Regions from separate parts of the Photobacterium sp. GB-72 genome, predicted to be linked through region 1. Evidence: riboswitches for the same ligand, from Rfam matches in the RefSeq annotation. Region 1 holds a riboswitch; each other region holds the start of a gene.
The links. Region 1 has a riboswitch for thiamine pyrophosphate ahead of thiC (phosphomethylpyrimidine synthase ThiC). Riboswitches for the same ligand answer to the same signal wherever they lie in the genome.

Region 1 (7,370 bases):
ATAGCGCCGATGGTAGTGTGGGGTCTCCCCATGTGAGAGTAGGACATCGCCAGGCTTCTAATTCGTTTTCACTTTTACAAAAAGTGAAGACAAAAAGTTAAGATATTCGTTTTGAACTACGGATATCGGATAAAACGAAAGTTTTATCTCCGTGTGGAGCGGTAGTTCAGTTGGTTAGAATACCGGCCTGTCACGCCGGGGGTCGCGGGTTCGAGTCCCGTCCGCTCCGCCACTTTATTAAAAAAACCTGAATCGAAAGATTCAGGTTTTTTTTCGTCTGAAGATAAGTGCCATAAACATAGCTAAGAAATATATAGCGTTACTTAGAATTTTAATCTAAATAGAATAATGAATTACTTGTTGTTCTTCTTCATTAGCATAAAGTGATGACTCGTTTAATTTAGATATAAAAAAACCGCCATGCAGGCGGTTTTTTATCGGTTATCTATTAACTTTTCATCATAAGCTGGTAGCCAACATAACAAGCAGCAATGCTGACAATAACGTTAAGTAAAATGTTTAAGCCTGCTTTGAAAAATTCACCTTGTTGCATCAAGACAACATTGTCCATTGAGAACGTGGAGAATGTTGTTAGTGCGCCTAGGAAGCCTAAACCGATAATAGGTCGCCATGGTGCAGCTTCAATCATTCCTTGATTAAGTGCTGACATCAATAGCCCCATGATCAAGGAGCCCAGCACGTTTACGGTTAAAGTACCGTATGGGAAGCCACGGCCAAATAGCATTACGCATAGCTCAGAAATGAGGTATCTTGAGCAGGCGCCGAATGCACCACCAAGCGCGATGAATCCTAGTAATAAATATTGGCTCATTGGGATCTCGTTTATATTTTTAGGTAATGATAGAAAGCGCTCATGATAATCGCTAGCGAGAAAAGTGAGAACTCTCCAAAAATGCAATCATTGATTTAAGTTAATATTAAATAGTCAGCGTAATACTTAGTTGTATAGCTATATTTATAGCATCATAATCATAAATAATGAATTTACTATGAGCCTTAGCTCAAGGAGGCTAGGTATGTCGCTTTACCAAACAGTGTTATTAGCGGTTAATCCTGAAGATAAAAATGCGCATAAATTGATGGTGAAAGCTGGCGTTATCGCTGAGCAAAATCACGCTGATTTACATGTTGCTTATGTTGAGCCAGGGATCGGAAACGTAAGTTTTATTGATGTGGAAGTTGAGCTACAAGAAGAGCATGATGCGATTGCAAAAAAACGCATGAAAGAGTTATCTGATTTAATTACAGCTTCTTCTCATAAAGTTAAAGCGATACATACTGCAGATGGCGATGTTTCAAAGCATATAGAGGCTTTAGCAAAAGAACTGAATGCTAGCCTAGTGATCACCGGTTACCATAAATCGACTTTTCACTTGTTTGGTGATTTAAGTGATTCTTTGGCTAATCACCTAGGTTGTGATGTATTAATTTCACAGTAACAACGATTAAAATATGCAATGTAATAATAAGCCGTGTTGATGCACGGCTTTTTGTTGTTTGTCACTTTTTATTATTTTTCTCAGTATAAAGGTTGTTGCACTATAACGGCTTCTTTATACTCATTGCTACTTGTCGGAGTGCCATATGGCTGAGACCGCATTGCGGGATCCGTTGAACCTGATCAGGCTAATACCTGCGAAGGGAACGAGAGAATGTCTTCTGCTACATATCTTAAGGGATCACTGTATGCATCTGCATAGCTGTACTTAGGTACACACCTCTTGTTTACGCCCATCCGCCAAGCATTTTCCCCTACATTGAAAAATCAAGGAAACTGCTATGTCGAATCGCAAGCAAGCGAGACTGGAAGCGAAACAATTTATTGAATCATTAACAGCACAACCATACCCGAACTCACAGAAAGTGTATGTTCAAGGTAGCCGTCCTGATGTGCTTGTTCCTATGCGTGAAATCACTTTAGCTGATAGCTTGGTTGGTGGCGGTAAAGATAATCCTATCTTTGAGCCTAACGAGCCTATTCGCGTTTACGACACTTCTGGTTTTTACACTGATCCTGAAAAAAACATCGATATCTATAATGGCTTGCCGTTAGTGCGTGAGCAATGGATCGCAGAGCGTGACGATACTGAATTACTAGAAGGGTTAAGCTCTGAGTATGCCAATGAACGTTTAGATGATAAGACGCTTGATGATTTACGTTTTGCGGAACGTGCGCGTATTCGTTGTGCAAAAGCTGGGCGTTGTGTGACGCAATTACATTATGCGCGCCAAGGTATTATTACGCCTGAGATGGAATATATCGCGATCCGTGAAAATATGGGTCGTGCGAAATACCGTGATGAAGTATTAAACCAACAACATCCAGGTGTGAGCTTTGGTGCTAATTTACCAAAAGAAATTACGCCTGAGTTTGTGCGTAAAGAAGTGGCTGAAGGCCGAGCAATTATTCCTGCCAACATTAACCATCCTGAAACTGAGCCAATGATCATTGGCCGTAATTTCCTTGTTAAAGTGAATGCCAATATTGGTAACTCAGCGGTGAGTTCATCGATTGAAGAAGAAGTTGAAAAACTTGTCTGGTCGACCCGTTGGGGTGGCGATACGGTAATGGATTTATCAACTGGTCGAAATATTCACGAAACGCGTGAATGGATCATCCGTAATAGCCCTGTTCCGATTGGTACTGTACCTATGTACCAAGCACTTGAAAAAGTAAATGGTGTGGCTGAGAACCTTAACTGGGAAGTGTTCCGTGACACATTACTAGAGCAAGCTGAGCAAGGGGTGGATTACTTCACTATCCATGCTGGCGTACTGCTTCGTTATGTACCTATGACGGCGAAACGTGTAACCGGTATTGTATCGCGTGGCGGCTCTATCATGGCGAAGTGGTGTTTGGCACACCATAAAGAAAGCTTCCTCTATCAGCACTTCCGTGAGATTTGTGAGATCTGTGCGCAATACGATATTTCACTATCACTGGGCGATGGTTTGCGTCCAGGCTCTGTAGCCGATGCCAATGATGAAGCCCAGTTTAGTGAACTACGCACATTAGGTGAGTTAACTAAAATTGCATGGGAATACGATGTGCAGGTCATGATTGAAGGCCCCGGTCACGTACCCATGCACATGATTAAAGAAAACATGGAAGAGCAGCTAGAGCATTGTCATGAAGCGCCATTCTATACCTTAGGCCCACTGACGACAGACATCGCACCGGGTTATGATCATATTACATCGGGTATTGGTGCGGCGATGATTGGCTGGTATGGCTGTGCAATGCTTTGTTATGTGACACCCAAAGAACACTTAGGCTTGCCTAATAAAGACGATGTAAAAGTCGGTCTTATCACTTATAAACTCTGTGCCCATGCTGCTGATTTAGCAAAAGGCCACCCTGGTGCACAAGTGCGCGATAATGCCTTATCTAAAGCGCGTTTTGAATTCCGTTGGGAAGATCAATTTAATCTCGGTCTTGACCCTGAAACGGCGCGTGCCTATCACGATGAAACTCTCCCTCAAGAGTCAGGCAAAGTTGCCCATTTCTGTTCAATGTGTGGCCCTAAATTCTGTTCAATGAAGATCTCTCAAGAAGTACGAGATTACGCTAAGGGGTTAGAAGACTCAGAAATCGCGATCAAGCTATTAGATGATCCACTTGAAGGCATGCAGCAAAAAGCACAAGAGTTTCGATCTAAAGGTAGTGAGTTATATCACCTAGCTAAAGAGGAAAGCTAATGAGCACCTTAAGCTTACCAAAGGTCTTATCGTCTCTGGTGATGCATATTGAGCCATTATTAGCCTCTGCTGCAGAGTATCAGTTAGGTGAGCAAGTCACGTTAATACCATCAAGCCAAGAGTGGATAGAGGTATCGACGCCCTCTTGCGTTAAACGAGTGGGCTTTGAACAAGCCTGCTCCACTCAGCTAATTGATTATGTATTTCAAGATCAATGGGTATCTTCTGAGGTAGATCTTTCGCTGATCAAAGCGCAAATACTGAAACGATCTAACGTTGTGGTATGTGGTTTACCTGTCAAGGGTGGTTATCTTGATCTTTGGCATCATGATGGTGACGTTCGTGGTTGTTTCAGTGTTGAGCTTGGTAATGCGACTCAACAGAGAGCGATGTTATTGGTGGCACTCGCGCTTGATTACCCCTTAGAAGATGCTCTAGTGCTGGCAAGGGCGTATGCCCAGTCAACGCAGATGGGCATTTGGCCAACTGAGCGTGAGGCTTTCCCTGACATCGTTTGTGCTAATTTTTCAAAGCTGTCAGATATTGGTTGGCAATTCGAATGTCAGCCAGTTGAAGCTTTTGCTGCTGTTGATAGTGATAAACTGAAGTTATATCCGGTAGTGGATTCCGTCCAATGGGTTAAGCAGTTACTTGAATTGGATGTGAAAACCACTCAGCTGCGGATCAAAGATCCGAATGCACAAGGTTTGAACCAAGATGTTGCTCATGCTATTGCGTTAGGTCTGCAGGCAAATGCGCAGGTCTTTATTAATGACTATTGGCAACTGGCTATTGAGCATGGTGCTTTTGGGGTGCATTTGGGACAAGAAGATTTAGCAGTCGCTGATCTCAATGCCATTCAACAAGCGAATCTTCGCTTAGGGATCTCAACCCATGGGTATTACGAGATATTACGTGCGATGGCATTTAATCCCAGTTATATCGCCCTTGGTCATATTTACCCAACCACAACCAAGCAAATGCCGTCATTACCGCAAGGCGTTCACCGCTTAAAGCTGTATCAACAATTGATTGGCAATACGTTTCCAACAGTGGCAATTGGGGGGATTGATTTATCTCGTGTGCCCGTCGTTTGGAAAACAGGGGTAAGTAGTGTTGCGGTGGTACGCGCGATCACCCAGTCAAGTGAGCCTGCGATTGCCGTCGAACAACTCAATCAATGCTTATCTGAGCGGGAGGTTAAGGATGACAACTGACAGACTCTCTGATACTGCTTTTATTCGATATAACCGACAAATCATGCTGGAAGAGATGGGAGAGCAGGGGCAACTTGCACTTAACAATGCCAAGGTATTGATCGTCGGTGCGGGAGGTTTAGGCTCAGCGGCAGCGATGTATTTAGCGGCTGCGGGTGTTGGGTTACTGGTGATTGCTGATGATGATGAGGTTGAGAGTTCGAACTTGCAGCGTCAGGTGATTTATCGAGAAACCGATGTGTCACTCAATAAAGCGCAAGCAGCCTGTGATCAGCTTTTAGCATTGAACCCATTGGTACGAACGCGTGCAGTAAAAGCTAAGCTTGCAGGTTTTCAACTCGTAATGGAAGTACAACAGGCCGATATTGTACTTGATTGCAGTGACAACTGGGCTACCCGTTATGCGGTCAATCAAGCTTGTTATCAGCATCAAACACCACTGATTGCCGGTGCGTCGATAGGTTGGCAAGGACAGTTACTGGCGTTTGATTTCAGGCAGGCCTCACCGTGTTATCAATGTGTGTTTCCATTTAGTACTGAAGCGTCACCACAAGATAAAAATTGTCGTAGTAACGGCGTGATGGGGCCTGTTGTTGGCACTATTGGAACGTTACAAGCGCTTAATGCGATCAAAGCTATCGCAGGTGTTGGTGAAGTTGGGTTTGGTTTGCTGCAGCAATTTAATGGCTTAACAGGAAAATGGCAGCAGGTATCAATCGATGCTGATTCTGGTTGCCCTGTGTGTGGTCAGCAAGATCAAAGAGAGGTTGTGTAAATGGCTACCATGATAACTATCTGGTTGAACGATGAATCTATGTCTTGCGAGGCTGAGCAAACCGTTCATCAATTTGTTAAGCAGTTAGATTTACCCATACAAGGTACTGCGGTCGCGATAAATCAGCGCATTGTTGGAGCCAGTGAGTGGTCGACAACCGTCATTGCTGATGGCGATCAGATCGCGTTATTTCAAGCGATAGCTGGAGGTTAATATGTTGACTATTGCAGATAAAACATTCACATCGAGACTGTTTACCGGAACAGGTAAATACGCCAATCGTGATGTCATGGCAGAATCGATTTTAGCAACAGGATCTGAGCTCGTGACTATGGCACTAAAGCGGGTCAATATCGCTGAGCGTGATGACGATATCTTAGCGCCACTGATCCAAGCTGGAGTGAATTTACTGCCTAATACGTCAGGGGCGAAAAATGCCAAAGAAGCGATCTTTGCTGCGCAGTTAGCCCGAGAAGCATTGGGGACGAATTGGCTAAAATTAGAAATTCACCCTGATCCAAAATACCTCATGCCTGATCCGATTGAAACGCTAAAAGCGGCAGAGCAGTTGGTAAAAGAAGGGTTTGTTGTACTGCCTTACTGTCATGCCGATCCTGTGCTTTGTAAGCGATTAGAAGATGTGGGTTGCGCTGCCGTGATGCCATTAGGTGCGCCGATTGGCTCGAATAAAGGGGTCGCTTCTCGCGATTTTCTTCGCATTATTATCGATCAGGCGCAAGTACCTGTGGTGGTGGATGCGGGCATTGGGGCACCTTCTCATGCCGCAGAAGCGATGGAAATGGGGGCTGATGCGGTATTGGTCAATACTGCCATCGCAGCGGCAAGTGATCCGATTGCAATGGGGCGTGCATTTAAATTGGCCGTGGAAAGTGGTCGTATGGCCTATGAAGCGGGTCTTGCAGGTAAGGTGAACCATGCAATTGCATCAAGTCCATTAACGGCATTTCTTAACGATTAAGGAGCCAATATGAGCTTTGTGGATGTTTGGCAACAAATGGATTGGGATGATATCCGTTTGTCGATTTATACTAAAACGGCTACCGATGTTGAGCGTGCTTTAGGAAAATCAACGCTGGATCTAGAGGATTTCAAAGCCTTAATCTCCCCTGCGGCTGAACCTTACTTAGAGCAAATGGCACAACTCTCTGCGATGCTAACACGTCAGCGGTTTGGTCATACCATGAGTTTTTATGTGCCGTTATACCTTTCGAATCTGTGTGCCAATGCGTGTACCTATTGTGGTTTTTCGATGGAAAATCGCATTAAGCGTCGTACCTTGGGTGAACAAGAAATAGAGCGAGAGTGTGAGGCAATAAAAGCGCTAAATTTTGATAGTGTGTTACTGGTCACTGGCGAGCATCAAACCAAAGTTGGTATGAATTACTTTCGTGATGCGATCCCTCAAATCAAACAGCACTTCAGTTATTTGGCAATGGAAGTACAGCCACTAGAGCAAGATGAGTATCAAGAGCTGAGACAACTTGGTTTAGATGCGGTGATGGTGTATCAAGAAACTTATAATGCGCCAACCTATGCGAAGCATCATTTACGAGGCAATAAAACCAATTTTGAATACCGCTTAGCGACACCAGATCGGTTAGCAAAAGCCGGAATAGACAAGATAGGGATTGGTGCTT
Region 2 (7,370 bases), on a different contig from region 1:
ATCTGTTTGATGGTGGTTGCTTTGCTTCGCACTTCATTTAGGTGCATAGACAAGCTAGTCACCTTATCTAAAATAGGTTGCGCTTCAATATCAACCTTACTTGGCTGTTGTAATTTCGTCAGTTGCAGCTGAAGAAATTGCAGATCTAAACGAAGGGCTTCGCTTTCGCCTGTGGTTTTCTTCCATTGCATCAACGGCGCCATTTCATCAAACAACAACGTTTTGGTATCTGGCGCCATTTGCATTAAGCGTTTTTCTTCGCTCAATTGGGCTTTCAGCTTCCACTTTTCACGCACAGCAATGGTTTTATCGTTGAGCGAATCGATATCCGCTTTGATCTGGTGAACAGCATCAGCAAAAATCTCCATTTCTGCTTTCTTTAGTGCTTCAACAGCCAAGTTGAGTTTGGCTTCAAACACTTTTTGCGGCAGAGATTTAGTTTGCGAACCTTCATCTTCTTCTGGGTTCATTTTGAAGTATTCAAAGTTGTCCCAATGGTCAAAAATTAAGAAGTGCTTTTTATCTAAACCAGGACCGTAGAGATTTGCACACAAGCGAGTACCACGACCCACCATTTGCCAAAATTTCACTTTCGATTTAATCGGTTTCGCAAACACCAAGTTGACACATTCAGGGACATCAATACCGGTATCTAGCATATCGACCGATACCGCGATGGTAATGTCATCATCGTTCCCTTCTGCGCTTTTGAAGTTGTCGATTAACTCTTCAGCCCGTTCGTATTTAGAGTGGATAACGCGGCAGAAATTACCGCCCAAATCTGGGTACATTTCACTGAAAAGTTCAGCCAAAAGCTCTGCATGGGCAATGCTGCGGGCAAAGATGATCGATTTACCCGGCAGTTGGTTATCTTTATCTTTTAAGCCTTTTTCCATTAAGTTACGAATAATGGCTCGGTTGGTGTCTTTATTGAATATCGCTTTATCAATTTGCTTAGAATCGAAATCTAAGGTATTAGGATCAATGCCCTGATCTTCTAACTCTGCAATTTGCTCATCCGTCAGTTCGCTTGCTTTGATCCCTTCACGTAAAAATTGCGTGGTATGGGTAACCACCTTAAACGGGACAAGGTTCTTCTCTTCAATCGCTTGCTCTAACGGGTAGTTTGCTGTGGGCAGTTTATAGTCACAGCCAAACAGTTGGCTGGTAGATCGTGAGATCATCTCAACCGGCGTTGCTGTTAGCCCCACCTGTAGCGCATCGAAGTATTTAAATAGCTCGCCATATTTGTTGTAGATAGAGCGATGAGATTCATCGGCAATGATCAAATTAAAGTGACCGACATCGAACTCTTCGTAGTTTTGAATCATGCCCGGGTAAGTCGCTATTACGATACGCGCATTGGAAGCCGCATCTTTTTTACTTTTCCCTTTGATGAAAAGCGGCTCTTTGGTGTGTTCATTAAACGCATGACCTGCCTGTTTACGTAACTCTTTTCGGTCACATAAAAACAGAACACGCTTCGCCCATCCCGCATCAAGCAGACGTTTTGCTAATGCAATAGATACACGGGTTTTACCTGTCCCTGTTGCTTGTACCACCAACGCTTTGCGGTGTTTGTCTGAAAAGCGTTCACAGACACGACTGATGCTTTCCATTTGATACATACGCCCTGCTACCTTGGTGTCGATAGGCGTTGTATTAAGATCTTGTTTAAGAGTTCGTTGTTGGATCAGGTATTGAAGGCTGTCTTTGGCGTAGTAACCGAAGATAGCGCGTGGTGCATAACCTTGAGCATCATCCCAAATATAAATTTCATAGCCGTTGGTGTAGAAAATCACAGGACGTTGGCTATAACGTTTTTCTAGCGCATCAGCATACAATTTTGCTTGTTCGCGCCCGGCTTTGGCATCTCTCTGTGTACGCTTGGCTTCAATGACCGCTAACGGTTTACCATTGTCGTCCCAAAGTACGTAGTCACAATAACCAATGCCTGTTTGCGTTGGCTGCCCATCAACTTCAACTTCTTTGGATACTTGCTCTGTACTCTCTTCATCAAGTGCAACATCCCAGCCACAGCTACGCAGATCTGCATCAATGATTCGCTTGCGGGTCTCTTGTTCATTAAAATCAAAGCTGCTCTTCATTGCTAGCGTATTGCTACGAAGTTTATCTGCTTTGGCTTGATCCACTTGTGCTTTAAGCTGTGCCGCTTCTTTCTGAGCCTGTAATTGAGCAAGCTTAGTTTCTTCCAGCTCTTTCAATGCCTGTTTTAAGATCTCATCATGCTGTTTAAGCTTTTGTTGTAATTGCTTATTCTTGCGCTTAAATTCGCCTTTGGATTCATCTTCTCTTTGGCTATTTTCAGGTGTGGTAAACGATGGGCAATCTTCTAGTTTACCCTCGCCATATGCCATAAATAGCCAGCAGCCAATGAAATAAGATTCTTTTAGCAACCAAATGGCATCGTGTTGGCTAACTTCGCCTTCATGAGCGGCTTTGTTTCCGCCTCGACGAACAGCGTGAAACTTATCAACAATGGTTTTATCAACGATAGATGTGAATGAACCGCTCACCAACTTATCATGCATAGAGGCGTTAGGTGCCACAGGAAGGTGAAGCTCTCGGTACAAGTAGCCTACAATTTTTTCGACGTAGCAGCGCAGCTTAACCAGTGCACTTTGCGGATCACTCACGGCATAGGTTTCAGCAAATGCGCCAAGCTCTGCCAACTCTGGCCACTGGTTACGTAAATGTTCGAAATTCATGGACGTTTTCACCTTAGTTGCTCTCCTTTGATACCTATGCCTATCGCAACGTTTATGCCATTCGCTTTTCTTTGTTTCATCAAGCATCTAAATCGTACGTTTTGAGCCAATTATTCAATGTTTGATGATTTTTTAAACCTAATGATTTAGCAGCCTTAGATTTGTTTCCACTGGCAAAATCCATGGCAGAGATAATCGCATCTTTTTTAATATTATCAATATATTGCTGCAAATCGCCCGGAATAAGGAACTTATCTTCAGCGGACGGTGTATTATCTAAGCTTAATGTGGCTTTTTCGATATCCGCTCGGCTTAGCTCTTTATTTTCAGACCACAGCGTAGCACGGTTTAACGTATTCCAAAGCTCACGAATATTACCCGGCCAGTGATGTGAAACGGTAAAATTTATTGCAGCATCGGAAATGTTTTTACTTTCAAACAGCGGATGCTTTTCCATCTGTTGATTGATGTCTGCCATGAACGTGGTAATGATGTCGGGAATATCTTCAGCGCGCTGCCTTAATGGCGGTAATGTGATAACGCCAACAGCGAGGCGATAAAATAAATCTTCACGAAACGTTTCATCAGACACCATACGAAATAAATCACGATGCGTCGCTGCGATTATCCGTACATCGATGGTGCGGGTAACGGTATCACCCACACGCGTGATCTCTTGTTGTTGTAACGCTCGTAATAGTTTGACTTGCACCACTAAAGGAAGCTCACCGACTTCATCTAAAAACAGTGTGCCGCCGTTTGCTTGCTCAAACAGTCCTTCATGATCACGCTCAGCTCCCGTGAAGGCTCCCTTTCTGTGACCAAATAAAATTGAATCGACGAGGTTTTCAGGTAGCGCACCGCAGTTGACGGCTTTAAATGGCTTTTGCTGTCGGAGGCTGGCTTGATGAATAGACTTTGCAAGTACCTCTTTACCCGTTCCGCTTTCACCTAATAATAATGCTGGTAGATCCGAATACGCTAAACGTTGCGCTTTTTTGACGGTTTCTTGCATTACTGCGGAGTTGGCGGTTATTGAGCTAAAAGCACCTTCATTTTTGGGGTGTTTAGAGACCAGTTGTGAAATCGCAGTAGATGAAGATTTCGCATACTCAGAGGCAAAATCTACCGGGATATCGACATTATTGATTTCCCCTTGTGGCGATGTTTGAACGAACTGACATTTAGCATTACCCTTGCCCAGCAGCACTGATACAACAGTCATGGCTGGGGTACCTGATGTCAGATTGATATACACCTGAGTCGCATCTGAGGAAACGTCACTCAATTGCTTTTGCATGACTTTCGTTATTGATAAATAATCAATCGGTGAAGTTAATCTGACACGTTTTATCTCTACTGATGTTTTAGAACGCCCAGCACATGCTAACTTTCTTTTTAACCAGTCCTTGTAGTCAAACCATTCGTCATCCCATGTACTCGCAAGAATAACGACACTATCAAGCATCGGCCCTCTAAGAGCGAGGGTTGCAATGGAAGCTGGTTTATCTAGCTTCATTTGATCTAAATCTGTTCTACCAAGCCAGCTAAGCAGAGTTGCCATTTTAACGTCCGTGATTTTAGTTTTGTTTATTTTAATCAATCTGATGCGGTAAAGGTGTGAGGTAATCTACAGTGTCTTAACCGAGCAGTTGCATAATACATAATATGTCAATGAAACTAATATTGTTTTTATTGCTCGGGTTCTTTGTCGGGGAATGATTATTTCACCTGACCATTACATCTTTGGTTTTTATCTAACATGAATGCTGATGTAACCCCTTATTTTATAAGTACGTGACAACAAAACGTTTATCTATTAGGATTTGAGAGTTAGTCGGGGGGCATTACGCTGAGATCACAATTTAAGTGGGACCCGTTGAACCTGAACCAGTTAACACTGGCGGAGGGAACTAAATAAACAATATCCGTATTGTTTAGCCAAGTTATCACTGGATCTCATCACTTCACATCAACCGATCCTTTCAGACTTGGCACCGGTTCCTAACGCGTAATTAGGAATCTGTTATGTCATCACACACCAATAATACATCCCATGTTACAACGCCTATCGTTTTAACTATTGCTGGCTCTGACAGTAGTGGTGGCGCGGGTATTCAAGCCGATATCAAAGCTATTTCAGCAACTGGTGGCTATGCTTGTTCGGTGATCACTGCAATTACGGCGCAAAACACCCAAGGTGTTAGTGGTATTCTTCCTATTCCTCTTGTGATGATAGAACAACAGTTAGATGCTGTTTTTACCGATCTCAACATTCAGGCCGTTAAAATAGGCATGCTTGCCGATAGTGACATCATCACGCTGGTTGCGAACAAAATAAAAGAGTACAAGCCACGCTATCTTGTGATTGATCCCGTTATGGTTGCCACCAGTGGTGACTTATTATTACAACAGTCAGCCATTAGTACATTAAAGCAAAAACTACTTCCATTAGCTGATCTCATCACGCCTAATTTAACTGAAGCCGCTGCGCTGACAAACAGCGAGATCCCACACAATCATACGGATATGTTGGGATTAGTCAGCAAACTGCGTGACATACAAACAAAAGCCATACTGCTTAAAGGTGGGCACCTAGAAAGTGATTCAGAAAGTAATGATTTATTAATATTAAGTGACGATATTATCGAGCTAAAAACAAAACGTATTGATACCCACAATACCCATGGTACTGGCTGTACCCTCTCTTCAGCTATTGCTTCTTACCTTGCTCAAGGTTATTCGATCGAACAAGCAACACAACGTGGCAAAGAATATATTACCTCTGCCATTTCAGCGGCTGATCAGCTCAATATCGGTAGTGGTCATGGTCCTGTTAATCATTTTTTTACACAGGATCAAAATAGCTAACAAGACATGAAACATCACGCAACATGATATAAAAAAGCGGTGATTTAACTCACCGCTTTGATTTATATAGTAAATATTATGTGATTACAGTTTTGTCCAAGCATCTTGCCAATAAGCACTGCTTGCTGGGGCATAAGAAGCACTTGAGCACCAACCTGAATTAGGCCACGGTTTACATTGGTATAACTGCTCATCGCTAGCACGAACAATATCCCCTTGTTGGTAAACTGTGCCCGCTTGATACGTTGGATATTCTCCCGGCGCAGGTGGCGTCACTTCTGGTTTGACTGAGGTACAACCTTCGGTTGCAATTTGTTTCCAAACACCCCACTCACCCGTTGTTCCCGGCTCTTCACCTTTTGTCCACCAACCTGCTAGCCATACCACACCGTTGTGGCTGACTTCATCTCCTGCAACATAAATACTTTGTGCACTCCATGTGTTTTCGCACACTGCGCTACCTTCAACCGTCACAACACGTTGCGCTTCTGTGGTTTGTTGTGCGCTGTCAGTAATACGGTAATTCAAAGTGTAGTTACCAGCTAGGCTCGTATTGACTTCACCTTTGATAATAATATTGGCCGTTATGTCGCCATCTTCTGCATCTTTTGCGGTAATACCTGTTTTTGCATCAAAGGTATCACCGAGTTGAATAGTCGTATCGCTAATCCCTTCTAACACAGGTTTTGCACTAAACACTTCAACTTTACGCGCAACAACAGATTCACTTAAAGCACTGTCATAAGCTTTGTAAGTTAGCGTGTAATGACCCACTTTATTGGTATCAACAGTACCTTCAACCACGATAGAGGCAGTGACATCACCATCGTAATCATCTGTCGCTGTTACTCCTGCAAGTGGCGCAAATAAATCACCATGTGCAACAACAATATCGTCAACACCTGTGATAACGGGTGCTTTTCCTGCCTCCGTTGTCACAATACTTGCTTTTAACGACGCTTTTGCCGGCACTATATCCATTGTATTTAATACTTCACCACCACAGCTAACTTCTGCGCGGTATGGTTTCAGTGCACTTTCAATATTGATGTGAAAACGGTTCATGTGACCATCTTGCAAACGACGGTTATACAGGTTAAACGTTTTGGTGCCACCGTTTTGCGTCAACACATCCAACTGACATGTTGAAGCCGTGAAGTTATCAAGGTAAACATTACCGTATGCACCATGCAGAGCTGGGTAGATGTAGCTTGGTAGTGTTTTCTGTGGATCGTAATACCCTACCAAGGTTGTTACCTGTACGCCTTGCTTGTATGGGATAAGATCAATATTACCGCCCAGTGTTGAGTTTTCTTCTAATACCCACTGTCCATTGGCGTAAGTGAACGCATATTTTTTGTCACGCTCTAATGTAAAACTTTGATCATTATAATGAATATTGGTATTCCATAGCGATGTCACTTGAACAAGTGCTGTTTTACCTTCAAACGCTATATCGCTTGGCAGGTGAACATTACCAATCCATGCGTGGTTTTTCACTAAGACATAAACAAGATCATTTTTTTCAAATAGCTCATAAAACTTGTGACTTTCTGGACCAAATTCATCAGGCCCTAAGCTTTCATTCGGACTAACAACAACAGAGATCGCTAAATCATCAACCACTGAATGCGTCCATGGCTTCATCACTTGTTCTACATGATCCCACTTGCTATAACCTGTTGGGGACTCTGGATCAAAATTCGCTTTATTTTCTACGAAATCTTGAAACACACTCAGCTCATACGGTGCATGTAATGTGTATGCATT
Region 3 (7,370 bases), on a different contig from region 1:
ATATCTTGCTCAGATAACAGCTCGGTTAAGGTGTTTTTCGCATCATCATTCAGTTTTTCACCAGCAAGCAGTTGGGTTACAGCATCAGCAACGGGTTCGTATTGACGCTCTTCTTCAACAAAGGCTTCATAGTCGTAAAAACGATCAGGATCAAGAATACGTAAGCGTGCGAAGTGGCTTTCACGACCTAATTGCTCTGGTGTGGCGGTTAGTAGCAGCACACTTGGCGTTTTTTCTGCTAAGGCTTCAATCACTTGGTACTGACGACTAGGCTTATCTTCACTCCACTCAAGGTGGTGAGCTTCATCGACAACCAATAGATCCCAATCAGCATCTAGCGCTTGTTCAAAACGACGACGGCTTTTACGTAAAAAGTCTAATGAACACAATACATATTGCGCGGTATCAAATGGGTTAGCGGCATCAGCAAATGCTTCAACACAACGCTCTTCATCAAAGATAGAAAAGTGCAGGTTAAAACGACGCATCATTTCAACTAGCCATTGATGTTGTAGGGTTTCAGGAACCACGATCAGAATACGTTCAGCACGGCCTGATAGAACCTGCTGGTGGATGATCATACCGGCTTCAATGGTTTTACCTAAACCGACTTCATCGGCAAGGAGAACACGCGGCGCATAGCGACGACCGACTTCGTGAGCAATATATAACTGGTGTGGGATCAAACCTGCACGCATACCGCATAAACCACGTAATGGGCTTTTTAGTTGCTCGTATTGGTTTTTCAGCGCGCGGTAACGCAGTGCAAAACGATCCATGCGATCAATTTGACCTGCAAATAATTTATCTTGCGGTTTATTGAAACGAATTTGGTGGCTTAAGAAAAGTTCACGTAGCGCGACATTTTCTTCTTCTGTGTCGGTACGCGTACCTACGTAGGTGATCACGCCTTTATCTTCGTTGATCGCTTCTACCTTTAGTGACCAACCCTCATGGCTTTCAATCACATCACCAACGTTAAACATGACACGGGTAACAGGGGCATCATTACGTGCATATAGGCGATTTTCTTCTGATGCGGGGAACATCAAGGTAACCGTTCTTGGTTCAAGAGCGACAACGGTACCTAGACCTAAATCACTTTCTGTATCACTGATCCAACGTTGACCCAAAGCAAATGGCATAGTGGTAGAAACCTTCTAATTATTTGATATCAAAGAGACTGCAATAAGCTGTGCAAAGTATTAATAAGCTACACTGAAGATAAGTGTACGCTAGAATTTAAAATTTGTGCATAGCTCAAAAAGGGGACTCATGTTACTGCATGATGTGATTAAGGTCACGGTGAAAGTGATGAAAATCGGTCACAGTAAAATCATCATAAAACTTTCATCTACCGAGGGCTTAATAAGAAAGACGTCATAATTAAACCAGATGGGTAATTTTGACGTAAGCTAATAGAGTGATAGCTTAATTATCGCTGTCCAGACTACCAAGGAGGTGCCTATGGACGACGCCGAACGGAAACTGTTTGTACTTGATACAAATATTCTGCTTCATGAACCTCTGGCGTTCTTTTCTTTTCAGGAACACGACGTGGTTATTCCCATGACGGTTCTGGAAGAATTGGACAGAATTAAAGACAGTAAGCGTGATGTTTCTCGTGATGCTCGAGTCGCGATACGTGCGCTTGAAGATATATTCCACGACGCACCACCAGAGCAAATTTCGGCTGGTATTCCTTTCAACGACAAAGTGGCTCATAGCGGTACTATTGCTATTTTTGCTGACTATGAAGTAAAACAAACCGTCCATGCCTTTAGTGATAAGGCGGGTGACAATCGTATTCTTAATAGCGTTCTCTTTCTGCAACAAAAACATGCACCACGTTCTGTGGTATTAGTGACTAAAGACATCAACATGCGACTGCGTGCCAAAGGTGCAGGCGTCTTGTATGTTGATGACTATCGTACCGATCAGTTGATTGATGATGTCGCATTATTAACCAAAGGCTTTCATCGCTATCATGGCGATTTTTGGGAAAATGTTGCTGAGTGTCAGTCGGAAAATAGAGGTCGTTCAACCTTACATACCTTACCTAAAAACTTATTTGAAACTCCCTTTGTTAATCAATATCTACTGGATGAAGGCAATGATTTTGCTGCTAGAATTCAAAGTATTGATGATGAAAGTGTCACCATTAAAGACATTAGCCAAGAGCGACTAATGCATCGACAAGCTTGGGGCGTTAATCCTAAAAATATTTATCAAGGGATGGCGCTAGATGCAATGCTTGATCCTCGGATTGATTTAGTGATCTTAACGGGTCCTGCTGGCTGTGGTAAAACCATTTTAGCAATGGCTGCAGCACTTGAGCAGGTCATTGAAAAAGGGATGTATGACAAAATTATTGTCACTCGTAATACACCCGAAATCGCTGAGTCGATTGGTTTCCTACCGGGTACCGAAGAAGAAAAAATGATGCCATGGCTGGCAGCGGTTACCGATACTATGGAAGCACTTCATAAGCATGATGTTTGTACTGATGGCTCAATGAAGTACATTTTTGATAAAGCCAATATTCAATTTAAATCGATTAACTTTATGCGTGGGCGTTCTATTCAAAATGCCTTTGTTTTACTCGATGAGTGTCAAAACTTAACAGCGTCACAAATTAAAACCATTATTACCCGATGTGGTGAAGGCACAAAAATTGTGTGTTCGGGTAACCTTGCTCAAATTGATTCCAACTATCTATCCCCAGTGACCTCGGGATTAACCTATATTGTTGAGCGCTTTAAAAACTTTGAAGGTAGCGCCAATATTTATCTCAACGGGGTGGTTCGAAGCCGTCTAGCGGAATTTGCCGAAGAAAATCTTTAATCACTAGCAAGAAGAATAAGAAAAGCGAGCACATTGGGTGCTCGCTTTTTTGTTTATATTGTTACTTATTGCATTCTTCGGTTATGTTTCTGGTAGGGTTAAACCGAGATAGTTTTTAAGCTCAGGTAATACGGGATTAGATAAAACATCACAGGTTTCTCCTACCGCTTTGATAGTACCTTCATTAATAAAAATACATTTATTGGCAATTTTTTCGGCATCTTCAGGACTATGAGTGATCATCAATACCGTCATATTACGCGTTGTGGCTAATTGCTTAACGAGGTTTAACATCTCCGTACGCAGTGAAGGGTCAAGGGCCGAAAATGGTTCATCAAGCAGTAGCAAAGGGCGCTCTCGTAATAAACATCGCGCTAATGCTACTCGCTGACGTTGCCCGCCAGAAAGCTGCTCAGGTAAACGCTCAAGATAGGTATCAATCCCCACTTGTTTCGCTGAATTAGTCACTCGCTGTTTTTGCTCTGCGGTAAGTTTAAGGTTTGGGTTGATACCTAACGCAATGTTTTCAAATACACTGAGGTGAGGAAATAAATTGTGCTCTTGAAATAACATCGAGAGTGGACGTTGCGCAGGCTCTAGCTGACAGATAGATTGGCTATTAACGGTGATCTCACCGCTATCAGGGACGAGAAAGCCAGCAATGAGTGCGAATAAGGTACTTTTACCTGCGCCACTTGGGCCAATGAGTGCAGCGATATCTCCCTGCTCAAGCTGAACATCAAAGCTCAACGCCATCGCAACCTCATTTTTGTGTTGAGGTAAGTAGGTATAGTTGAGTTGATTAATGTTTAGCATGATGAGCTCCTTGGCGATGGCGAGTAACAACAAGATACTCGACGGCACTAAATAAACCTAAGCTGAGTAACAGTAAAACCAGTGCAGCAACAGCAGCGGCATCCATTCGGTAACTGCCCATGAGTTCAAATAAATACAATGGCAGCGTTTGAAAGTCTTGACTGCCAAATAATGCAATCGCACCTAAATCCCCCAGTGATAAGACAAAGCTAATAGCGAGAGCTTGGGCAATAGGGGCACGTAATGCACGCCACTCAACCAAACGTAATCGCGATAGATGCGTCATCCCTAAACTGCGACATAACGGATTATATTGCTGCGCGAGGTGGAGCATTGGTTGACTTAATGTTTTGATTACATAGGGCAGTGCCATTAGGGCATTAACACAGACCACAACCCAAAACGCAGCACTGTAAGCATCAGTATATTGGCGCAGTAAAAGAAAAATACCAGTACTTAACACTAACCCAGGTGTCACTAAAATCACTGTGCCGATCATTTCAATCCCGTCAGCAGCCAGTTTTTTACGTGCTAAGCGTAAGCTACGACTCGTGATGAGGATCATGACGCCAAGACAAAATGCTAATAAGCAGGAAAATAGTGCGATATGGAGTGAGTTAGTGATTGCTGACCATAACTGCTTTTGTTCTAAGATATTAAATAATTGATGGTTAATACCCGATACAAAGACGGCTATGATCGGTGGTATAACAAACATTAACGCACAAATGATCCAGAATACATCCCAACATTTAGCGCGCCATGTATCGTTATAATTCACTACATTTTTGCTGATAGAGCCGTTGAGGGTGGAAAGCGGTTTAGCAAAACGTTGGGTAAAAAGTACTAATGAGCAGCAAAGTAGCATTTGCCATAAGGCTAAAATAGCCCCTGTCGCTAAATCAAAGTCATAACGCAACGCTTGATAAATGGCGAGCTCGATAGTGGTTGATTTAGGGCCACCGCCAAGCGACATGATCACGGCAAAGCTGGTAAAGCACAACATAAAGACTAAACCCGCGATATGCGGCAGTTGTTGGCGTAGTCGAGGCCATGCAATTAAGCGAAATTTACTCCAGCCAGTAATACCTAAATGCGCTGCAAGCTGATGTTGCTCTGCGGGGATACCATCGAGACTTTGCAGTAGAAAACGCACGGTCAGTGGCAGGTTTAAAAATACGTGAGCCAGTAAAATCCCGCTTAAACCGTAAATGTTTAATGGCGGTAAGCCTAGTATTTCTAGGTTATGGCTGATCAATCCACTTTTGCCATAAATCGATAATAACCCAAAAACAGCAACCAATACGGGCATCACGAGCGTCATCGCAAATAAACGTAATAGCAGAGCTTTTCCTACAAACTGCCGTCGTGAGAGTGCATAAGCAATCGGAATCGCTGGGATGATGCTAAATAGAGTCGACAAGATGGCTTGATAGAAGCTAAATCCTGTTACATGTCGCAGATAAGGATCATGCCATAGTGTTGATAGTTGCCAGTCGTTAGCTTGGCTGATTAAGGCGGTGAGCGCGGCAACAACAACAAGAGTGATCAGCCCGGCACTGATAATGCCGGGCAATAAGGTAATGCGTTTGTTCAAAGTCTTAAACCATTACTGAGTGAGGGCTTGCTGCCACTCTCGGATCCAGGCTTTGCGATGTGTTGCCACTTCGTCGGCACTAAATTCAAGTGCTTTGCTTGGTACGGTGAGTTCATCAAAACCTTTCGGTAGGCTTTGCTTTGTTACTGGATACATCCAGTTGTGGGTAGCAATTTGTGACTGAAAAGCATCACTTACAATAAATTGCATAAATTGATCGGCAAGTTTTGGATGTGGGCTATTTTTCATCTTCGCTGCCACTTCAACTTGCATATAATGGCCTTCTTTAAAGTTAGCCGCTTTGTACTGGTGCTTGTCTTCAGCAATGATGTGATAAGCTGGTGATGTGGTGTATGAAAGCACCATATCTGATTCGCCTTTTAAGAACATGTTATAGGCTTCAGACCAACCCTTAGTGACGGTCACGGTGTGTTTCGCTAGTTGCTGCCACATTTCAGGGGCTTTATCACCGTAGACCGATTTGATCCATAACATTAGACCTTGGCCAGGGGTTGAAGTACGAGGATCTTGATAGATAACGCTGATATTTTGATCTTTGATCAGAGCATCTAAACTCGCTGGTGGGTTTTTCAGTTTATCGCTGTCATACACAAAGGCAAAATAGCCGTAATCATAAGGGATGAAAGTATCATCACTCCAACCTTTAGGAAGCGTGAGCTTACTGGTATCAACATCACTTTTTGCTAATAGGCCGGTATTTTTCGCTTCTGTCATTAGGTTGTTATCTAGCCCTAATAACACATCTGCTTTACTGTTTTTCCCTTCAAGACGAACGCGATTTAAAATCGATACGCCATCTTCTAAAGAAACAAAATTGACCGTACAACCATTACATTGTTTTTCAAACGCTTTCTTTACTACAGGACCAGGACCCCAGTCGGAAGCAAAGGAGCTGTAGGTATAAACATTAAGAGTATTGTCTGAGGCGAAAGCTGAGCTTGCAACTAATGACAGAGAGATTAGGGGAAGAAGAGTGTTTATTTTTTTCACTATGCGCTCCGAGATGTCCTGCATCCTTGGGACAAAAATTGAAAGAGAGAGCGGCACAGGTTTGAGTGCTGTTGCATCATGCAATGGTCAGCGAGCTCGAAAGCATGTTCGAGCATCTCAATTCCTACGCCAGCATTACCTGGTTCAGGTTCAATGGGTCCTGCTATAAAGCACGTATGCCTAACAATCTCAGCCAAATGGCTCCCCAATGAGAACAAACTATTGTACCTGCAACTGTATCGAAGTTATAGCTTCTGATTAAGTTGCCAATTATAGATGTAATGGATCTGAGTGAATTGTAGGTTAGGCGTAATACGATAATGATTAAGGTGTTGTTGTAACTCAGTTAACGATCCAAAATCAGTTTGATACCAATCATAGATAGATGACAGTGTGATGCCATTTTTTGTTATTTTTATTGCTTTTTCACTATTAATAAAACGTGTTGCAGCTTGATCTAACTGGGAGTCTAATCGATCGCTATTAAACGCTTTAGGCAGTAAATCAGGACAACCAAGACTGGCACAGTTGACTGCGTAGTGGATCCTAGGATCTTGCCAGATAGGGCGTAAGATCCGATGTTCAATATCGTTTAAAGTTAGCTTTTTATTATTAATGGTAATAATGGTTTGATCCCATGGTCCAAAGCTAAATAAACCTCCCAATTTAGTGATTGATTTTACAGGGTAATTATCAATAATTAATTGAACGGTTAGGGCGTTATATAAATTAACCCAATAGGCAAATTGAACATCACGATTATAACGGTGAGGATTTTGGGCACTGAGTCGCTTAATATAAGTTGCTAGCTTTTGTTTATCTGCACTTGATACTTGGTTATAACGAAATAAGGTTTGATCCGGTTGAATGACAAGATATTTATCGAGTAGTTGCTGCCAATCTTGATGACTGATCTTGTTTGTGTTTTTAGGATCATGAGGTTGCCAATATGACCAGAGTTCGGATTTTGGCGCAGCAAAGATCGGCAGAGTGAATAACAGCAGCCAAGTGGCAATAACAATACGCATATTTTTCCTATTAATATAATAAGTAACAATATTGATTAAGACCGTAATAAGTATTGGCTAATTTCATTATCTTT

Region 2: it holds a riboswitch for thiamine pyrophosphate, as region 1 does, so the genes downstream of both, thiD (bifunctional hydroxymethylpyrimidine kinase/phosphomethylpyrimidine kinase) here and thiC (phosphomethylpyrimidine synthase ThiC) in region 1, are expected to answer to the same signal.
Region 3: it holds a riboswitch for thiamine pyrophosphate, as region 1 does, so the genes downstream of both, thiB (thiamine ABC transporter substrate binding subunit) here and thiC (phosphomethylpyrimidine synthase ThiC) in region 1, are expected to answer to the same signal.

What each region holds. Positions count from the first base shown of each region.
Region 1 covers NZ_PYNV01000018.1:88,160-95,529, reverse strand. Annotated here, with positions in the region: rRNA gene rrf (5S ribosomal RNA) at 1-55, shown strand, start outside; tRNA gene C9J40_RS17760 (tRNA-Asp) at 156-232, shown strand; gene crcB (fluoride efflux transporter CrcB) at 449-832, opposite strand; gene C9J40_RS17750 (universal stress protein) at 1,038-1,460, shown strand; TPP riboswitch at 1,585-1,682, shown strand; gene thiC (phosphomethylpyrimidine synthase ThiC) at 1,801-3,720, shown strand; gene thiE (thiamine phosphate synthase) at 3,720-4,937, shown strand; gene C9J40_RS17735 (HesA/MoeB/ThiF family protein) at 4,927-5,712, shown strand; gene thiS (sulfur carrier protein ThiS) at 5,713-5,925, shown strand; gene C9J40_RS17725 (thiazole synthase) at 5,927-6,691, shown strand; gene thiH (2-iminoacetate synthase ThiH) at 6,701-7,370, shown strand, end outside.
Region 2 covers NZ_PYNV01000001.1:120,630-127,999, forward strand. Annotated here, with positions in the region: gene C9J40_RS00575 (DEAD/DEAH box helicase family protein) at 1-2,729, opposite strand, end outside; gene C9J40_RS00580 (sigma-54-dependent Fis family transcriptional regulator) at 2,809-4,293, opposite strand; TPP riboswitch at 4,558-4,658, shown strand; gene thiD (bifunctional hydroxymethylpyrimidine kinase/phosphomethylpyrimidine kinase) at 4,758-5,600, shown strand; gene C9J40_RS00590 (M66 family metalloprotease) at 5,685-7,370, opposite strand, start outside.
Region 3 covers NZ_PYNV01000016.1:70,932-78,301, reverse strand. Annotated here, with positions in the region: gene rapA (RNA polymerase-associated protein RapA) at 1-1,145, opposite strand, end outside; gene C9J40_RS16715 (PhoH family protein) at 1,468-2,844, shown strand; gene thiQ (thiamine ABC transporter ATP-binding protein) at 2,926-3,660, opposite strand; gene thiP (thiamine/thiamine pyrophosphate ABC transporter permease ThiP) at 3,647-5,257, opposite strand; gene thiB (thiamine ABC transporter substrate binding subunit) at 5,270-6,259, opposite strand; TPP riboswitch at 6,373-6,486, opposite strand; gene C9J40_RS16695 (DUF547 domain-containing protein) at 6,514-7,296, opposite strand.